Regions from separate parts of the Melaminivora sp. genome, predicted to be linked through region 1. Evidence: predicted binding sites of a transcription regulator. Region 1 holds the regulator's gene; each other region holds the start of a gene.
The links. The regulator LexA, encoded in region 1, represses DNA repair genes until DNA is damaged. The targets are predictions, from matches to a motif close to ACTGTATNNNNATACAGT.
Positions count from the first base shown of each region.

Region 2: RT051_RS01795 (DUF4007 family protein) is a predicted target of LexA. The motif match lies at 2,177-2,194, and genes of this name have one in related genera.
Region 3: imuA (translesion DNA synthesis-associated protein ImuA) is a predicted target of LexA. The motif match lies at 1,500-1,517, and genes of this name have one in related genera.
Region 4: recA (recombinase RecA) is a predicted target of LexA. The motif match lies at 2,635-2,652, and genes of this name have one in related genera.

Region 1 is NZ_DAMCAM010000063.1:1,281-5,488, forward strand. It holds partial or broken gene RT051_RS12345 (DUF3418 domain-containing protein) at 1-1,453, shown strand, start outside; gene RT051_RS12350 (hypothetical protein) at 1,504-1,716, opposite strand; gene lexA (transcriptional repressor LexA) at 1,901-2,575, opposite strand; gene RT051_RS12360 (asparaginase) at 2,668-3,624, shown strand; gene adk (adenylate kinase) at 3,675-4,208, opposite strand, start outside.
Region 2 is NZ_DAMCAM010000004.1:73,356-77,563, reverse strand. It holds gene RT051_RS01800 (ATP-binding protein) at 1-1,199, opposite strand, end outside; gene RT051_RS01795 (DUF4007 family protein) at 1,192-2,112, opposite strand; gene RT051_RS01790 (TniQ family protein) at 2,492-3,673, opposite strand; gene RT051_RS01785 (TniB family NTP-binding protein) at 3,677-4,208, opposite strand, start outside.
Region 3 is NZ_DAMCAM010000031.1:7,540-11,747, forward strand. It holds gene RT051_RS08560 (CoA transferase subunit A) at 52-753, shown strand; gene RT051_RS08565 (3-oxoacid CoA-transferase subunit B) at 764-1,402, shown strand; gene imuA (translesion DNA synthesis-associated protein ImuA) at 1,551-2,306, shown strand; gene RT051_RS08575 (DNA polymerase Y family protein) at 2,272-3,624, shown strand; gene RT051_RS08580 (error-prone DNA polymerase) at 3,621-4,208, shown strand, end outside.
Region 4 is NZ_DAMCAM010000005.1:68,873-73,080, forward strand. It holds gene RT051_RS02180 (amidohydrolase) at 1-719, opposite strand, end outside; gene recX (recombination regulator RecX) at 888-1,358, opposite strand; gene recA (recombinase RecA) at 1,436-2,575, opposite strand; gene RT051_RS02195 (MarR family winged helix-turn-helix transcriptional regulator) at 2,715-3,215, shown strand; gene RT051_RS02200 (response regulator transcription factor) at 3,271-3,945, shown strand; gene RT051_RS02205 (sensor histidine kinase N-terminal domain-containing protein) at 4,027-4,208, shown strand, end outside.

The sequences.
Region 1 (4,208 bases):
CAGCTACCTGCACGCGCCGGGCGATGCGCGCGACGGGGTCACCGTGACGGTGCCGCTGTTCGTGCTCAACCAGGTGAGCGAGGAGCGCGCCGAATGGCTGGTGCCGGGCATGCTCAAGGACAAGCTGCAGGCGCTGCTCAAAAGCCTGCCCCAGCGTCCGCGCAGCCGCTTCGTGCCCCTGCCCGAGAGCGCGGCGCGGCTGGCGCAGCGGTTCACCCAGCCCGAACACTGGGCACAGGGCAGCCTGCTGGAGGCGCTACTGCGCCAGGTGCGTGAGGAAACCGGCCTGGCCGTGCAGCGCACGGACTTCAAGCTGGACATGCTCTCGCCGCACCTGTTCATGAACTTCCGCGTCACGGACGAGCACGGCCGCCAGCTCGGACAGGGGCGCAACCTGGCGGCGCTCAAGGCCGAGCTAGGCGCACGCGCGCGCGGGGCGTTTCAGGCGCTTGCTTCTTTAAAGATAGCAAACTCTCAGGACGGAACAACGGTTTCAGAGGAAAAATCACCTGAAATCAAGAGCATTCAAGGGCAGGCTGCTATCAAAAAAGAGAAAAGCGCCCGGCAGGCCGCTCCTGAGGCTTCCCCGGCGCCGCGCCCGGCCGAGGCGCGCTACACGAGCTGGTCCTTCGGCGAACTGCCCGAGCTGATGGAGATCGCGCGCGGCAGCCAGGCGCTGATCGGCTTTCCGGCGCTGATCGATCATGGCGATGCGGTGGGCATCGAGGTGTTTGACGAGCCCGAAGCGGCAGCCGTGCGCCACCGCGTCGGCCTGCGCCGCCTGGTGGCGCTGCAGATCCGCGACGCGCTGAAATACCTGGAGAAGAACATCCCCGGCCTGACCGCCATGGCCGTGGCCTACATGCCCCTGGGCACGCAGGAGGAGCTGCGCGCGCAGATCATCGACATGGCGCTGGACCGGGCCTTCCTGGCCGAGCCGCTGCCGGCCGACGAGGCGCAGTTCCTGCAGCGCGTGCAGGACGGGCGCGCGCGCCTGACGCTGATCGCCAACGAGGTCGCGCGCCAGGCGGCCGCCGTCCTGCAGGAATACGCCGCGGCGCAGCGCAAGCTCAAGGACGCCAAGGCCGCGCGCGACGTGGCGGCCGACGTGGCCCAGCAGTTGCAGCGCCTGATGCCGCCGGGCTTTCTGGCGGCCACGCCCTGGGCGCAGCTGCAGCACCTGCCGCGCTATCTCAAGGCCATCACCATACGCCTGGACAAGCTGCGCGCCGACCCGGCGCGCGACGCCGCGCGGATGAAGGAGCTGGCGCCGCTGGAGCAGCGCTACTGGCGTCTGCTGGCCGAACGCCGGGGCCAGCAGGATGCGCGGCTGCAGGAGTACCGCTGGATGCTGGAGGAGCTGCGCGTGAGCTTTTTCGCGCAGGAGCTGCGCACGCCCTATCCGGTGAGCGCCAAGCGGCTGGACAAGCTCTGGGCGCAGATCACGTCCTGAGCGCCGGGGACAGACGCAGCGGGGCTGGCGCGCTGGTGCGCCGCCCGGGATCACTGCAGAACGAGACGGTCAAGCTCCGCGCAAACATCGGCCATGCGCCCGGAGATAACCAGACGGCAGCCGCCGTCACCCTCGTGGTGCACGATCACGCGCAGGGGTGGGGCTTTGGCGCAGCGGGGCTGCGATGCGGCGAACAGGGTGGGCCGGGCTTCCAGCGCGCGGGCGAAGGGTAGCGAGGTCCAGGCAAGAGAGGCAAGCGCCATGTGAAAACTCCTTTGTGCCCCATTCCGGAGCCGACAAGCAAGAACACAGGCAGGATTGCTGAAAGAGGGGTTCAATGAGACGCGCAACCGCAGGGTTGACGTGTAGGACTCACCGGCCCGTGCACGCCAGACGCCCGCCACCTGCGGTGGCGCATCAGGGAAGGGGGAGGGGGAGGCGCGGGGCCTACATCAGCATGGTGTTGCGGATCAGGCCGACGGCCAGGCCCTCGATCTCGAAGGGCTCGCCAGGCTCGACGCGGATGACCGGGTAGTCCGGGTTCTCCGGCAGCAGCTCGATGCCGCTGCCCGTACGGCGCAGCCGCTTGACCGTGACCTCGTCGCCCAGGCGCGCGACGATGATCTGGCCGCTGCGCGCTTCCCGCGTGGCCTGCACGGCCAGCAGGTCGCCGTCCATGATGCCGGCGTCGCGCATGGACATGCCGCGCACCTTGAGCAGGTAGTCGGGCCGGTGGGCGAACAGCGAGCCCTCCAGCGTGTAGGTCTGGTCCACGTGCTCCTGCGCGAGAATGGGCGAGCCCGCGGCCACGCGGCCGATCAAGGGCAGCGTGAACTGCGACAAGCCGGCGATCGGCAGGTCAAAGCGCGCGCCGCGCGCGGCGTTGATGCCGCGCACCGTTTCGCCGCGCAGCCGGATGCCGCGAGAGGTGCCGCTGACCAGCTCGATCACGCCCTTGCGCGCCAGCGCCTGCAGATGCTCCTCCGCGGCGTTGGCCGAGCGAAAGCCCAGCTCGGTGGCGATCTCGGCCCGGGTCGGGGGCGCACCGGTGCGCGCGATGGCGGTCTGGATCAGGTCCAGGATCTGCTGTTGGCGGGCGGTGAGCTTGGGTTTGTCGAGCATGGAAGACTCCGTTGCGGTGGGTTGCGGGGCAACCACTGTTTTTTAATCCAGTACCTGTATTTTTAGACAGTTTTCGGAAGGACGCAAGCGCCGTGGCAACAAGCATCGTTGTATTGGGGACAGGCGGCACCATCGCCGGCACCTCCGGCCAGGCCGGGGCCAACGTTGGCTACACCGCCGCGCAGCTGAGCGTGGAGCAACTCCTCGCTGCCGTGCCGCCCCTGGCCGCCGCCGCGCGCGGGTCCCTGGTGGCCGAGCAGGTGGCGCAGGTGGACAGCAAGGACATGACGCACGCCCTCTGGCAGCGTCTGGTGGCACGCTGCCTGGCGCACCTGGCCAAGGAGGACGTGGCGGGCCTGGTCATCACCCACGGCACCGACACGCTGGAGGAAACCGCCTGGCTGCTGGCCAACGTGCTGCCTGCGGCCGGCAAGCCGGTGGTGCTGACCTGCGCCATGCGCCCGGCCACGGCCCTGGCGCCCGACGGGCCGCAGAACCTGCTGGACGCCGTGACCGTGGCCGTCCACCCGGAGGCGCGCGGCGTGCTGGTGGTGGCTGCAGGAACCATCCACGGGCCGCGCGAGGTGGTCAAGGTGCACCCGCTGCGGCTCGATGCTTTTGCCTCGGGCGACGGCGGGCCGCTGGGCTGGGTGGAGGGCGGGCAGGTGCGCTGGGCGCAGGCCCGGGCGCCGCAGCCGCCCCTGGCGCCTCATGCCGCGCTGGCGCCGCGGCTGGGCGCGCTGCCCTGGCCGCGCGTGGCCATCGTGCTGAGCCACGCCGGCGCAGACGGCCTGCTGGTCGATGCCCTGGTGGCCGGCGGTGTGGCCGGCATCGTCGCCGGCGCGACCGGCAACGGCACGCTGCACGAAAGCCTGGAGGCGGCGCTGGCGCGGGCGCAGGGCGCGGGGGTTGCGGTGCGTGTGGCCTCGCGCTGCCCCGAAGGCCGCATGCTGGCGCCGGCGCAGGCGCAGTGGGTCTATCTGGAGGGGCTGAGCCCGGTGAAGGCGCGCATCAGCCTGATGCTGGAGCTGATGGCGCAGGGCGCCTGAAGCAAAACGCCCCGCGGGGGCGGGGCGTCGTGCGGCGGGGGCCGGACGGTTCAGCTCGACAGCGCGGCCAGGGCGCGTTCGGTGATCTCGTCGACGCTGCCCATGCCGCTGATGGCGCGGTACTTGGGCGCGTTAGCGGGGTCGGCCTGGGCCCAGTCGGAGTAGTAGTCCACCAGCGGGCGGGTCTGCTGGCTGTAGACCTCCAGGCGTTTCTTGACGGTTTCTTCCCTGTCGTCCTCGCGTTGCACCAGCGGCTCGCCGGTCACGTCGTCCAGGCCCTCGGCCTTGGGCGGGTTGAATTTGACGTGGTAGGTGCGGCCCGACGCGGGGTGCGAGCGGCGCCCGCCCATGCGCTCGATGATGGCCTCGAACGGCACGTCGATTTCCAGCACGTAGTCCAGCTTGACGCCGGCCGACTTCATGGCCTCGGCCTGCGGGATGGTGCGCGGAAAGCCGTCGAACAGAAAGCCGTTGGCGCAGTCCGGCTCGGCGATGCGCTCCTTGACCAGGTTGATGATCAGGTCGTCGCTGACCAGCTGGCCGGCATCCATCACCGCCTTGGCCTGCACGCCCAGCGGCGTGCC
Region 2 (4,208 bases), on a different contig from region 1:
GACACGAGCAAGACGTCGCCCGTCTTGGCTTCGGCCCGCTCCACCGCTTCGACGGCCTGCGACCAGCGATGCCCATCAGGGGAGGCGAGGATCGCGGGCTCCAAGTTCGAGCGCAGGTAGTCCCAGTAATCGCTTGGGCGATACCAGCTCGTTTCGCTTTTGAGCGTCGAGTTCAGGTAGGAGCGGAAGCCATGCGGCTCCACTGACGACAGGAAGCCGAAGGTGCTGCGCTCGTTTTGGCCAAACTGCCGCTTGGAGATCGGGCCCAGCAGCGCGGCCATGGCTGGATGCAGCGGCCAGCAGGCCTCTAAGGCCTTGGCGAAATTCTGCCCCACGGCGGGGCGGCGCGCGCGGATCGCCTCGGCGATGGCCTTGGACGCGTCGCGCATCCATGGCGGACGCTCCTTAGCTTGGATCGCGCGGCCGATGAGCTCGACGACTTCGTCGCTCGCGGCGACGAAGGGCAAGTCGACGTAGCGGCCTTGAACTTTGGCCCAATCATCGCGAGTGTCGATGCCCAGCCGGGCCGAATACTGCGCGAAGGACTGATGCAGCACGCCGATGACCACCAGTCGGCCTTCGGAGCGGGCCGCGGCCTCGGCGAGCTCTTGGAAAAAGTAGACATCGTCTCCAGAGCCCAGGGCCGAAGCCTCCAGGAACTTGCCCATCTCATCGATGAGAACCAGCGCGCCATCGTGCGGGCGGCTCTTGGCTTCTTCGAGCAAATCGGCGATGAGAGACTGCGAGGTGGGCTTGCTGCGGCCGTCGACCGTCTTGCCCTGCGCCCTGCGTAGGGCAGCATGAAGCTCGGCCACGACGCTGCCGCGCCGGCCCACGGCCGGGACGATCAGCCATCCCTTCTGAACGGGGAAAGCTTTGTCGAAGAGCGGCTTGGAGTCCAGATGCAGGGCTTGGCGAGCCTTGACCCGCAGAGTCTTGTTGGTGTGCAGCGCGCTCGCCAAAGCTACTGCCAGCGAACTCTTGCCTCCGCCAAACGGCCCCGTCCAGGTGAAGCAGCGTTGATTGGTTTCCGCGATTTGCCTGCACATGCCCTCGACCACGGAGGCCGCGGTCGCATGGCAGATGTAACCGGAGAGGGCGTCGGCTCGGCCGATGTCCGCATCGACGCGGATGGAGCGCTGGTATTGGCGCGAAATCTGGACGATGTCAGAGAGGGCCTGTTGCTTCTTCTCAGTCATAGGCGCACCTGATCATGTTCTTGATGTCTTCCCGGGTCATGTGCTTGCGATGGACTTGCCGCAGTCCCGCCGAATCGGTCCATTCGAGCCTGCGCCCAGTGAAATCGGAGAGGGCGATGAGCCGTTGCGCGATCGATTCCTCGTCGAGCTTGAAGACCCGTCCCGGAGAGCCTTCCGCATAGGCGACGGTCTCGAAGGCCAGCGAGCTTTGGCCTTCGTCCTCTCGGTCCCAAAAGTCGATGAGTGCATAGGCGAAGACACCATCGTGAAGAGAGGCCTTCGGGCCGCGACGGAAGGCGTATTGCCCTTTGTGGACCTCTTGCAGCAGGCCCAATTCGCCAAGCAGCGGCTCGGCGAAGTCCTCGGGCGAGCCGCCGGCCGCGCGCGGGGCGTAGCTGCGAAGGCACGTCTCCAAGTCACGCGAGATCGTCGAGGCGGAGAGGCGATGCTTTGGATCGAGCTCGCGGGCGTATCGAGCCAGAGGCTCCTCGAGCTCTTGGCGGGTGAATGTAGGCGCCGTCACATGGTTGAACAGCCAATGCCATGTGGTCGAGCGGAAGCATCGGCCCGCGAGCTGCCAATGGGCGAGCCATGCGGTCGAGGGGCTCTCCGCATAGGGGTCGAGACCGCCGTCTTGCAGGATCTCGGAGGCGAGGTTGCCGACGCGGAAGCCACCGTCGGCCTGGCGCATGACCCCGCATGCCAAGGCCCAATGCCGGATCGACGCGACCATGTTCTTGCCGACGCCAAAACAGGCGATTGCGCTCTCGTCGGTGAAGGTCGTTTTGCGGATCAGGCCGCCATCGGTTGCTTGGTCAAAGGCCTTCTTGAGCCACATTTGACGCAGAGGGAACGTCTCATGCCCGGAAAAGTGGGCGGGCGTCGCTCCGCTGATTTTTGATGTGGTCTTCATGAGGCGCATTCTAGCGCCGGGTAGGTCCAACTGGTGAAGTTCACCAGTTAGCCCCTTCGCAAATACTGTAAAAAACAACAGTGCGCCACAGCGGGGCTCAGCGAGAACGATTTGCCGTGCTTCCTCTACGGACGGAAGGCCGGGAAAGCCCTCGAATTGCAAGGTCGGCGGGTGGCGCAGGATGAGCTACTGCGGCGCTGAGAGCCTCAAATTGGCGCTTTAATATACTGAATGAGCGGCGAAATTGAAATATTATCCTCAACGCCGAGCTCGCAACATGGCGAATTTCAGCTATCTCGCCACCATACTCAACTAAAATTGAATCGAGGGGAAACGGAGCGGCCGTCTAAAGCCTGACCCGGCGGTGAATATGCGCAGATCAGAGGAGATGACAAGATTTCATGACAGCTGCTACACGAAAACTGTGATTAGTTCGCATGTTAAGCAAGCAGCACACATCGCGTTGACGGACACGTCCCCCAAGGCGTACTAGATACAGAAAAGCATTCGTAATTTCTTCGTCACTGGGCACATACATCGATCGATCTAGAAAATCGTGGATGGGCTTCCATAGCCAGAACGGCGTCGATCCCTGACCGTGCAAGCTAAAATGGAGCACGTGATTGCTCGACACTCTTGCTTCGCTTGCAACCTCGACGAATCTATTCGGCCAATCATCCAGCAACCAACCTGAAGCCGCCAGCAACTTGTGCCGTCCTTCTGTACGCCGGACGTCAGCACCGCCATACCGCTTTTCTTGTCCCTCAATAAAGGAAAAGCCACGTCTTTGCATGCCACGGCGGAATGAAGCAGACCATCTTGGCGCGTCGAGAAAGGCCCACAGCATCCGCAGACCCTCAAAGAACAACACTGAATTAATCACGCGGCCACCCACATTGATCCAACCTCGCCGTAGAGTGCTGAGGAGAAGGATCTGAAATTCGAGCAAGTCGGCATCTAGCTTATGACTTGAAATCATGGCGTCAGCGAGGTCTGCTCGGCAATAGCTGCACCACCTTGCAGACGATTCGGGCTCGGGTGTGAATATGCCAACGTCGCCACGATGGATGACAAGCGGCGCTTCACAAGCGAAGCAATGATCCATCAGTAGGCAACCGTGGAACGGACACGCGATGTGAAACGCAAGTCGCCAAGAACGCCTGAAATATGGCATTTCATCACTGCGCAGACACTCTGCACATGCCTGCAATCCATACCCCGTTCGTCCGCTGCTTCGGCTCAAAACTGGCATAACCCAGCGCCGAACTCCGCGCGCTGAAATCTCATCCCATAGGTAGCCTGAATAGGCACCCAAGGTGGATGCGGCAACTCGCTCCTTTGCAGTCCTGGTCGCAAGAGCCAAAATCCTTAACACATCTGCGTCATGCCCTCGATCCAGATTTTGGTCACCTCCCTGAACGAAATTGAGCCCGCCATCAAACATTTTGAAGCTCAAGCTGTGCGATTTTTCTCCGTTGGCGTGAGCAAGGCGAACAAACCACGAGGACAGCAACTCATCGGGTAGCGGAGGAAAGCGCACGGGCAGGAGGCGTACACTCATGATTTAGCCCGCGTAACGGTGCCGACGGTTCGGGTGAACCCAGCCAAGCCTTTTGAGATTGGCTTCTTTTAGCGCGTGTGAGGTGATACATTCCGCACCGCTTCGGATGGCATCAATTGCCAGCATCTGCAACAGGTCGGACATGTAACCGATGATTCCGTTGCTTTCGTCGAGAATGCGTTGTGCGGCTGCTTCGGCCGCGAGGTTGGATGGCAACCGTAGGCTGAGGGTCTTTTCCATCGTGGCGAGTAGCTTCTGAAAATCCTCCCCCATCTTCCATTTTGGCAAGAACACGGGTTCGAAACGATTCGCCACTTGAGGATCGGACTGCAGCAGATTCAAGGTCTCTGGCACCGCTGCGACGACGATCGGGATCTGCAATTCATTTCCCAGGAATTTCAGGGCATTGAGGAGTTTGCGCTGTTTCATGGGAGTGCCTGCTTGAAAGAAGCCGAACTCGTCGATCAGCACCATGCGCGTCTTCAAAGCCTTAAGAATGACGCTGACCCGCCGCAGCTTGCTTTCGGCGGGCTCG
Region 3 (4,208 bases), on a different contig from region 1:
ATATACGTAGTATCGTAGCCTAACCCATCCATTCCTGAGGAGACAGACGCAGTGAACAAACTCTATCCTTCCGCGGCCGAGGCGCTGGCCGGCGTGGTGCACGATGGCCAGATGCTGGCCGTCGGCGGCTTTGGCCTGTGCGGCATCCCCGAGGCGCTGATCGAGGCGCTCAAGGACAGCGGGGTGAAGAACCTCACGGTGGTGTCCAACAACGCCGGCGTGGACGGCTTCGGCCTGGGCAAGCTGTTGGAGACACGCCAGATCAAGAAGATGATCAGCTCCTATGTCGGCGAGAACAAGGAGTTCGAGCGCCAGTTCCTGGCCGGCGAGCTGGAGCTGGAGTTCACGCCGCAGGGCACGCTGGCCGAAAAGCTGCGCGCCGGCGGCGCCGGCATCCCGGCCTTCTTCACCAAGACCGGTGTCGGCACCATGGTCGCCGAGGGCAAGGAGACGCGCGAGTTCGACGGCCAGACCTATGTCATGGAGCGCTCGCTGGTGCCCGACGTGTCGCTCATCAAGGCGCACCGCGCCGACAAGAGCGGCAACTTGCAGTTCCGCCTGACGGCGCGCAACTTCAACCCGGCCGCGGCCACCGCCGGCAAGGTCTGCATCGTCGAGGTGGAAGAAATCGTCGAGACCGGTCAGATCGCCCCGGACGACGTGCACCTGCCCGGCATTTACGTGCATCGCATCGTGCACAACCCGAATCCCGAAAAGCGCATCGAGAAGCGCACCCTCACCGAGAAGAAATAAGGAGACTGCAATGGCCTGGACCCAAGACCAGATGGCCGCGCGCGCGGCGCAGGAGCTGGAAGACGGCTTCTACGTGAACCTCGGCATCGGCATCCCGACGCTGGTGGCCAACCACACGGGCGACAAGGAGGTGTGGCTGCAGTCGGAGAACGGCATGCTGGGCATCGGCCCCTTCCCGACCGAGGAAGAAGTGGACGCCGACCTGATCAATGCCGGCAAGCAGACCGTGACGACGATTGCCGGCTCGGCCATCTTCGGCTCCGACCAGTCGTTCGCCATGATCCGCGGCGGCAAGATCAACCTGTCCATCCTGGGCGCCATGCAGGTCAGCCAAAAGGGCGACCTGGCCAACTGGATGATCCCCGGCAAGATGGTCAAGGGCATGGGCGGCGCCATGGACTTGGTGGCCGGCGTGCCGCGCGTGATCGTGCTGATGGAGCACGTGGCCCGCAAGAAGGACGGCACCACCGACCTGAAAATCCTGCCCGAATGCACGCTGCCGCTCACGGGCGTGGGCGTGGTGGACCGCATCATCACCGACCTGGGCGTCATGGACGTGACGCCCGAGGGGCTGAAGCTGGTGGAGCTGGCCCCGGGCGTGGAGTTCGACGAGATCCAGTCCAAGACCGGCGTGACGCTGCTGCGCTGAGAGCGCGCAGCGCCTCGCGCTGACCGATCAAGCCGGGCCCCGTGCCCGGTTTTTTTGTGCCCGGTGTTTTCTGCATAGCTGGAGAGAGTCTGAATTAACTGTATATTCATACAGTATTCAAGGTCTTTTCCGATCCTCCTGAAAACCCATGCCCGTTCCCGCTCTCTCCTGTCTTCCCGAGCGCCTGCACGACAGCGTCTGGCGGGCCGCCGATGCGGCGGCCGGCATGGCCGCGCCGGTGGTGGCCAGTGGCCACGGCGCGCTCGACGCCGAGTTGCCCGGGGGTGGTTGGCCGCTGGGCGCGCTGTGCGAGGTCCTGCAGCCGCCCCGGGCGCGCCATGAATGGCCGCTGGTGCTGCCGGCCTTGGCCGCGCACCTGCGGGCAGGGGGCCGAGCCGTGCTGGTCGGCGCTCCCCTGGAGCCGTTCACGCCCGCCCTGCAGGCCGCCGGGGTGCAGGCCCGGCAGCTGTGTTGCATCAGCGCGCAGGGGGCTCTGGCGGCGTGGGCCTGCGAGCAGGCCCTGCGCTGCCGCGACGTGCGCGCCGTGCTGGCCTGGCTGCCCCTGGCGCAGCCCGCCATGCTGCGCCGGTTGCAGCTGGCGGCGGCGCAACAGCAGCCATTGCTCTGGGTCTTCCGGCCCGAGCAGATGCGGCTGGAGGCGTCTCCCGCGCCGCTGCGGCTGGCGCTGCAGGCGCGGGGCACGGTGCTGCTGGCGCATGTCTTCAAGCGGCGTGGCCCGCCGCAGGAGCGCCCCGTGGCGCTGCCTGCCTGCGCGCCTGCGCTGGGTGCAACGCTGCAGGCCCAGGCTCTGCGGCGTCCGTTGGGCCCTGCGCCTGCGGGGGCAGCAAGTACCGATGGGCGGGTGCTGCATGCACTGGCTGGCGTGGCTGCCGCCACCCCTTGAGCCCGGCGTCGCGCCGCACCCGGGGCAGCCCTGGCAGTCCCGGGGCTGGTGGGCCCTGCGCTTCACGCCCCGCGTCGCCTGGCTGGAGGAGGCCCTGGTGCTGGAGGTGTCGGCCACCGAGCGCCTGTGGGGCGGGCGCCAGCGCCTGCGCGCGCTGCTGCAGTCGCAGGCGCCCCATGCCCAGCCCCATGCTGAAGTGGGCGGGCCCGAAGCGTCCTGCTGGGCCGAAGCACCCACGGCCTGGCAGGCCCTGGCGCTCCTGCGCCTGCAACAGGAGGGCTGCCCCGTGCCGCGCCGGCTGCCGCACGACCTGCCCATCGACACGCTCAGCGCCCTGCGTCCGCATGCCCAGGCCCTGGCCCAGCTGGGTTGCCGCACCTGGGGCGAGCTGCGCGGTCTGCCGCGCGCCGGCCTGGCCCGGCGCTTTGGCGCCGCCAGCCTGGCCGCGCTCGACCAGGCCTGGGAGCCGGGCGCCCAGGCGGCCTGGCGCTGGCTGCGTGTGCCCGAGAGCTTCGACCTGGAGGTGGAGCTGCCGGCCCCGGCCGAGTCGGCCGAGGCCCTGCTGTGGACCGGGCAGCGCCTGCTCGGCGCCCTGCAGGACTGGCTGCGGGCGCGCCAGCAGGGCGTGCTGGCGCTGGAGCTGCGCTGGCACCACAACCTGCGCCGCAGCGCAGGCCGGGACCTGCCGGCCTGGCAGCGGCTGGAGCTGCGCACGGCCGAGCCCGCGCAGGAGATGGCCCACCTGCGGCGCCTGCTGGCCGAGCGCCTGGCCCGGTACAGCCTGGCGGCGCCAGCCGACCGTCTGGGCCTGTGCAGCCTGCAGACCGCGCCCCTGCCGCAGGCCAGCCGCAGCCTGCTGCTCCCCGGTCCGGGCGAGCAGGCTCCGGGCGAGGCCTGGCACCAGTTGCTCGAGCGCCTGGCGGAGCGGCTGGGGCCCGAGAACCTGCGCCAGCCCGTGCCCTGCGACGACCACCGTCCCGAGCGCATGCAGCGTTGGCTGCCTGCCGGCGAGGCTGCTCCAGCCGCTCCGGCGCCAGGGGGGCGGGGCGCTTTGCTGCCTGGCTGGCTGGTGCGCCCGCCCCGTCCCCTGGCGCTGCAGGACGGCCAGCCCTGCCTGCAGGGCGAGCCCCTGCGCCTGCTGGCCGGGCCCGAGCGCCTCGAGACCGGCTGGTGGGAAGAGCAGGCGGAGGACGTAAAGGGCGGGCAGGGCGGCCTGGCGCGGCGCGACTACTTCATCGCCCGGGGCCGCGCCGGCTGGGTCTGGGTGTTTCGCGATCAGGCCGATGGGGCCTGGTACTTGCAGGGGGTCTATGCATGACCGAGCCGCCGGCCTACGCCGAGCTGCACGCGCTCAGCGCCTTCAGCTTCCAGCGCGGCGCCTCGCACCCGCACGAGCTGGTCGAGCGGGCGCAGCAGCTCGGCTACACCGCGCTGGCGCTGACCGACGAGTGCTCGGTCGCCGGTGTGGTTCGTGCGCACGTGGCGGCGCGCGGCCTGCCGCTGCGGTTCATCGCCGGCAGCGAATTTCTCTGGCAGGGCGTGCGCATCGTCGCCCTGGCGCGCGACGTGCAGGGCTGGGGCGGGCTGTGCGAGTTCATCAGCGCGGCGCGCGGGCGCGGCGCGCGCAAGGGCGACTACCGGGTGGACGAGGAATCGCCCTGGACTCTTTTGGCCGGGTGCGAGCTGCTGTTGGTGCCTTGCCGCGAGGTCTTCATCGATGCTTCCGATTCCATAGCTGTAGGTCGTTGCCTGGCAAGGGTAAAAGCCGTTTTTGAGCAAAATTGCTGGCTGGCCGTCGAACTGCATCTGGCGACCGATGACGGCCTGTGGCTGCGGACCCTGGCGCAGCTCGGGTGCCAGTTGGGCCTGCCACTGGTGGCCTCGGGCGACGTGCACCTGCAT
Region 4 (4,208 bases), on a different contig from region 1:
TCTTCGGACAGCTTGGGCATCAGGCGCATGGCGGCGCCGAAGAAGGCGTTTTCTTCCAGCAGGCCATTGGGCTCCTGCGAGCCGGCCTTGCGCCCGATCACGCCGCCCTGCGGGTCGGGCGTGGCGGCGCTGATGCCCGCCTGCTTGAGCGCCACGCTGTTGAGCACGCCGAAGTGGCTGGACTGGTGGATGATCATCACCGGCACGGTGCTGGAGACGGCGTCGAGCTCCTCGCGCGTGGGATGGCGCTGCTCCTTGAGCTGCGAGTCGTCGTAGCCGAACCCCAGCACGATGCCCAGCTCGCGGGCCTCGGGCGAAGTCTGCATGTGGCGGCGCAGGTTCTCCTGCAGCTGCGCGACCGAATCGTTGTTGCCGTCGGGCGAAGGCAGCATGTTGGCCGACACGGCCTGCAGACCCACGATGCTCAGGTGGCTGTGCGGATCGACGAAGCCCGGCAGCAGGGTCTTGCCCTTCAAATCCACCACGCGGGTGGCCGGGCCCTGCAGCTTCAGGATGTCCGAGCGGCGGCCCACGGCGGTGATGCGCCCGCCCTGCACGGCCACGGCCTCGGCGTTGGGCTGCGCATCGTTCATGGTCAGGATGGGGCCACCCAGGTAAATGCTGTCGGCGACTCCTTGTGGCGCGCCAGGGCTTGCGCACCCAGCGACCAAACCAGTGAGAAGGCCGGCGGTGGCCAGGGCGACGATGCGTTGCTTCATGGGGAACCTCCAAAATGAAAAAAGCCATGCGGGTTGTAACTCACGGCTACAACCGGCCTGGGAAGAAAACATCTTCTGGCTTTTACATCTTGATAGCAAGTTCTTATTTTCCTCCTCGCTGACGCTGCGGGCCGGCAGCGCAGGGGTTCGAGGCAATCGTCCTGGGCGCTACAGCGCCTCATCCTCGTCCGCCCCGCCGCTGCGCACCACGCGGCGTACCACGTCGGCATCGAATCCCCGCGCGGCCAGGAAGCGCATCTGCCGCGCCTGCTCTTCCCGCGTGGTCGCGGGTGGGGCGCTGCCAAAGCGCTGGCGCCAGACGGCGCGGGCGCGCTCGGCCTCGGTGCTCGCCAGCGCCTGTCCGGCGGCGCGCAGCAGGTCCTCGTCCAGGCCCTTGCCGCGCAGCTCCTGCAGCACGCGGCGGCTGCCCAGGCGGGTGGCACGCCGGTGCATGTGCGACTCGGCCACGCGCCCGGCATTGATGAAGTCCTTGGCCTCCAGCTCGTCGAGCAGCGCAGCCAGGTCCTCGCCCTCCTGCACGTGGCGCGCGAGCTTGGCCTGCAGCTCGCTGCGCGAGTGCTCGCGCTGGGCCAGCAGGCGCAGGGCGCGGCCCTTGAGCGAGAGTCTGGCAAAACCCATGGTGCTACCTTTCAAATAGCTGCGGGCCCTTGTGTGACAAGGGCCCGCAGCTTTTTCACTGAAAACTCAGGAGCCGATCAGAGCAGGCTTTCCTCGATCTTGGGATCGCTCTTGCGACCCCGGGGCGCGGCGGCCTTGTCCTCGGCCGTGCCCTCCGGGGCGGGCGCCGGCTCGGCCTGGCCCACCGCGGGCGGCAGCAGGGCGATGCCCAGGCTGTCCCGCACCTTATTCTCGATCTCGCGGGCCAGCTCCGGGTTCTCGCGCAGGAACTCGCGCGCGTTGTCGCGGCCCTGGCCGATCTTCTCGCCGTTGTAGGCGTACCAGGCGCCGCTCTTGTCGACGATGCGCGCATTCACGCCCATGTCGATGATCTCGCCTTCGCGCGAGATGCCCTCGCCGAACAGGATGTCGAACTCGGCTGTCTTGAAGGGCGGGCTGACCTTGTTCTTGACCACCTTCACGCGCGTCTCGTTGCCGATGGGGTTGTCGCCTTTCTTGATGGTGCCGATGCGGCGGATGTCGAGGCGCACCGAGGCGTAGAACTTCAGCGCGTTGCCGCCGGTCGTCGTCTCGGGGCTGCCGAACATGACGCCGATCTTCATGCGGATCTGGTTGATGAAGATGACCGTGCAGTTGGTCTTCTTGATGGTCGCGGTGAGCTTGCGCAGCGCCTGGCTCATCAGGCGCGCCTGCAGGCCGGGCAGCTGGTCGCCCATGTCGCCCTCAATCTCGGCCTTGGGGGTGAGCGCCGCGACCGAGTCGATGACGATCAGGTCCACCGCGCCCGAGCGCACCAGGCTGTCGACGATCTCCAGCGCCTGCTCGCCGGTGTCGGGCTGGCTGATCAGGAGGTCGGACAGGTTCACGCCGAGCTTTTGTGCGTACTGCACGTCGAGCGCGTGCTCGGCGTCGACGAAGGCGCATTGGCCGGCGAGCTTCTGCATCTGCGCGATGACCTGCAGGGTCAGCGTGGTCTTGCCCGAGCTCTCCGGGCCGTAGATTTCGATGACGCGCCCGCGCGGCAGGCCGCCCACGCCCAGGGCGATGTCCAGCCCCAGCGAGCCGGTGGAGACCACCTGGATGTCCTCGATGGCCTCGCCCTCGCCCAGGCGCATGATGGTGCCCTTGCCGAACTGCTTTTCGATCTGGGCAAGGGCCGCCTGCAGGGCCTTGGCCTTTTCGGTGATGGCGGCGGTGTTGTTGACGGTTGCGTTCATGGAACCACTCCTCGAAGGGGAAAAAATGCTGTGTCTCCAGCCACCGGAAACGCCCGATTACTGGATGCCTGAACAGTAATGTAGCGACCAGTACCGATGAATTCAAAGAATTTCTAGTCAGTTTGCCTGACAATAAGCCATGGCTGACCCTTCCGCCGAACCCCTGGACGACCGCTGGCGCCAGACCCATCTCGGGCGCCTGCTGGGTCATGCGCTGCGGCGCTTCGATGCGCGCGTGCTGCAGCTCATGGCGCGCAGCGCCGAGGCGCCGCTGGCCCTGTCGAACCTGGCGGCGCGCGAGCAGGTGGGCGCGGCGCACGTGCACCTGACGCGCCACCTGTCGCCAGCGGGCGACCGCCTCACCGCCCTGGCCGCGCGCGCCGGCATGACCAAGCAATCCATGGCCGCGCTCGTCGATCAGTGCGAGGCCTGGGGCCTGGTCGTGCGCGAGGCCGACCCGCACGATGCGCGCGCGCGCACCGTGCGCTACACGCCGCTGGGGCTGTCCTGGCGCGAGGCCTTCCGCCAGGCGGTGGCGCAGGCCGAGGCGGAGTTTCGCGCCGAGGTCGGCGCCGAGGTGGCCACCGTGGTCGCGCTGGGCCTGGAGGCCTATGCCGGAGCGGATGGCGCGCTTGCCTAGAATTTGCCCCCTCGCCCGTGCCACCCGGCCGGCGCGCACATCCCCAGGAGACCCCATGCGCATCCTCATCGCCGAAGACGACCAGGTGCTGGCCGATGGCCTGCTGCGCAGCCTGCGCGGCTCGGGCGCCGTGGTGGACCACGTGGCCAGCGGCACCGAGGTCGATGCCGCGCTGATGGCCAACAACGAGTTCGACCTGCTGATCCTGGACCTGGGCCTGCCCAGGATGCATGGCCTGGAGGTCCTGAAGCGCCTGCGCGGGCGCGGCTCGGCCCTGCCGGTGCTCATCCTCACCGCCGCCGACAGCATCGAGGAGCGCGTCAAGGGCCTGGATTACGGCGCCGACGACTACATGGCCAAGCCGTTCTCGCTGCAGGAGCTCGAAGCGCGCGTGCGCGCACTCACGCGCCGCGGCATGGGCGCGACCAGCAGCGCCATCCGCCACGGGCCGCTGGTCTATGACCAGGCCGGGCGCGTGGCGACCATCGACGGCAAGATGATCGAACTGTCGGCGCGCGAGCTGGGCCTGCTGGAGGTGCTGCTGCAGCGCGCCGGGCGCCTGGTGTCCAAGGAGCAGCTGGTCGAACGCCTGTGCGAGTGGGGCGAGGAGGTGAGCAACAACGCCATCGAGGTCTATATCCACCGCCTGAGAAAGAAGATCGAGCGCGGCCCCATCCGCATCGCCACGGTGCGTGGCCTGGGCTACTGCCTGGAAAAGATCCCGGGCTGACAAAAATCTTTTTTCATAGCAGTATCCCGAGCACTGGCGCGGGCTACCCCCTGAAAACACCCCAAACCCCGCAGGGCCGCCGTGAAAATCTTCCAGCGCGAGCAGCGCTCCCTGTTCGGCGAGATCCTGGACTGGATGCTCACCCCGCTGCTGCTGCTGTGGCCGGTGAGCCTCGCGCTGACCTGGCTGGTGGCCCAGGGCCTGGCCAACAAGCCGTTCGACCGCGCGCTGGAATACAACGCCCACGCCCTGGCCCAGTTCGT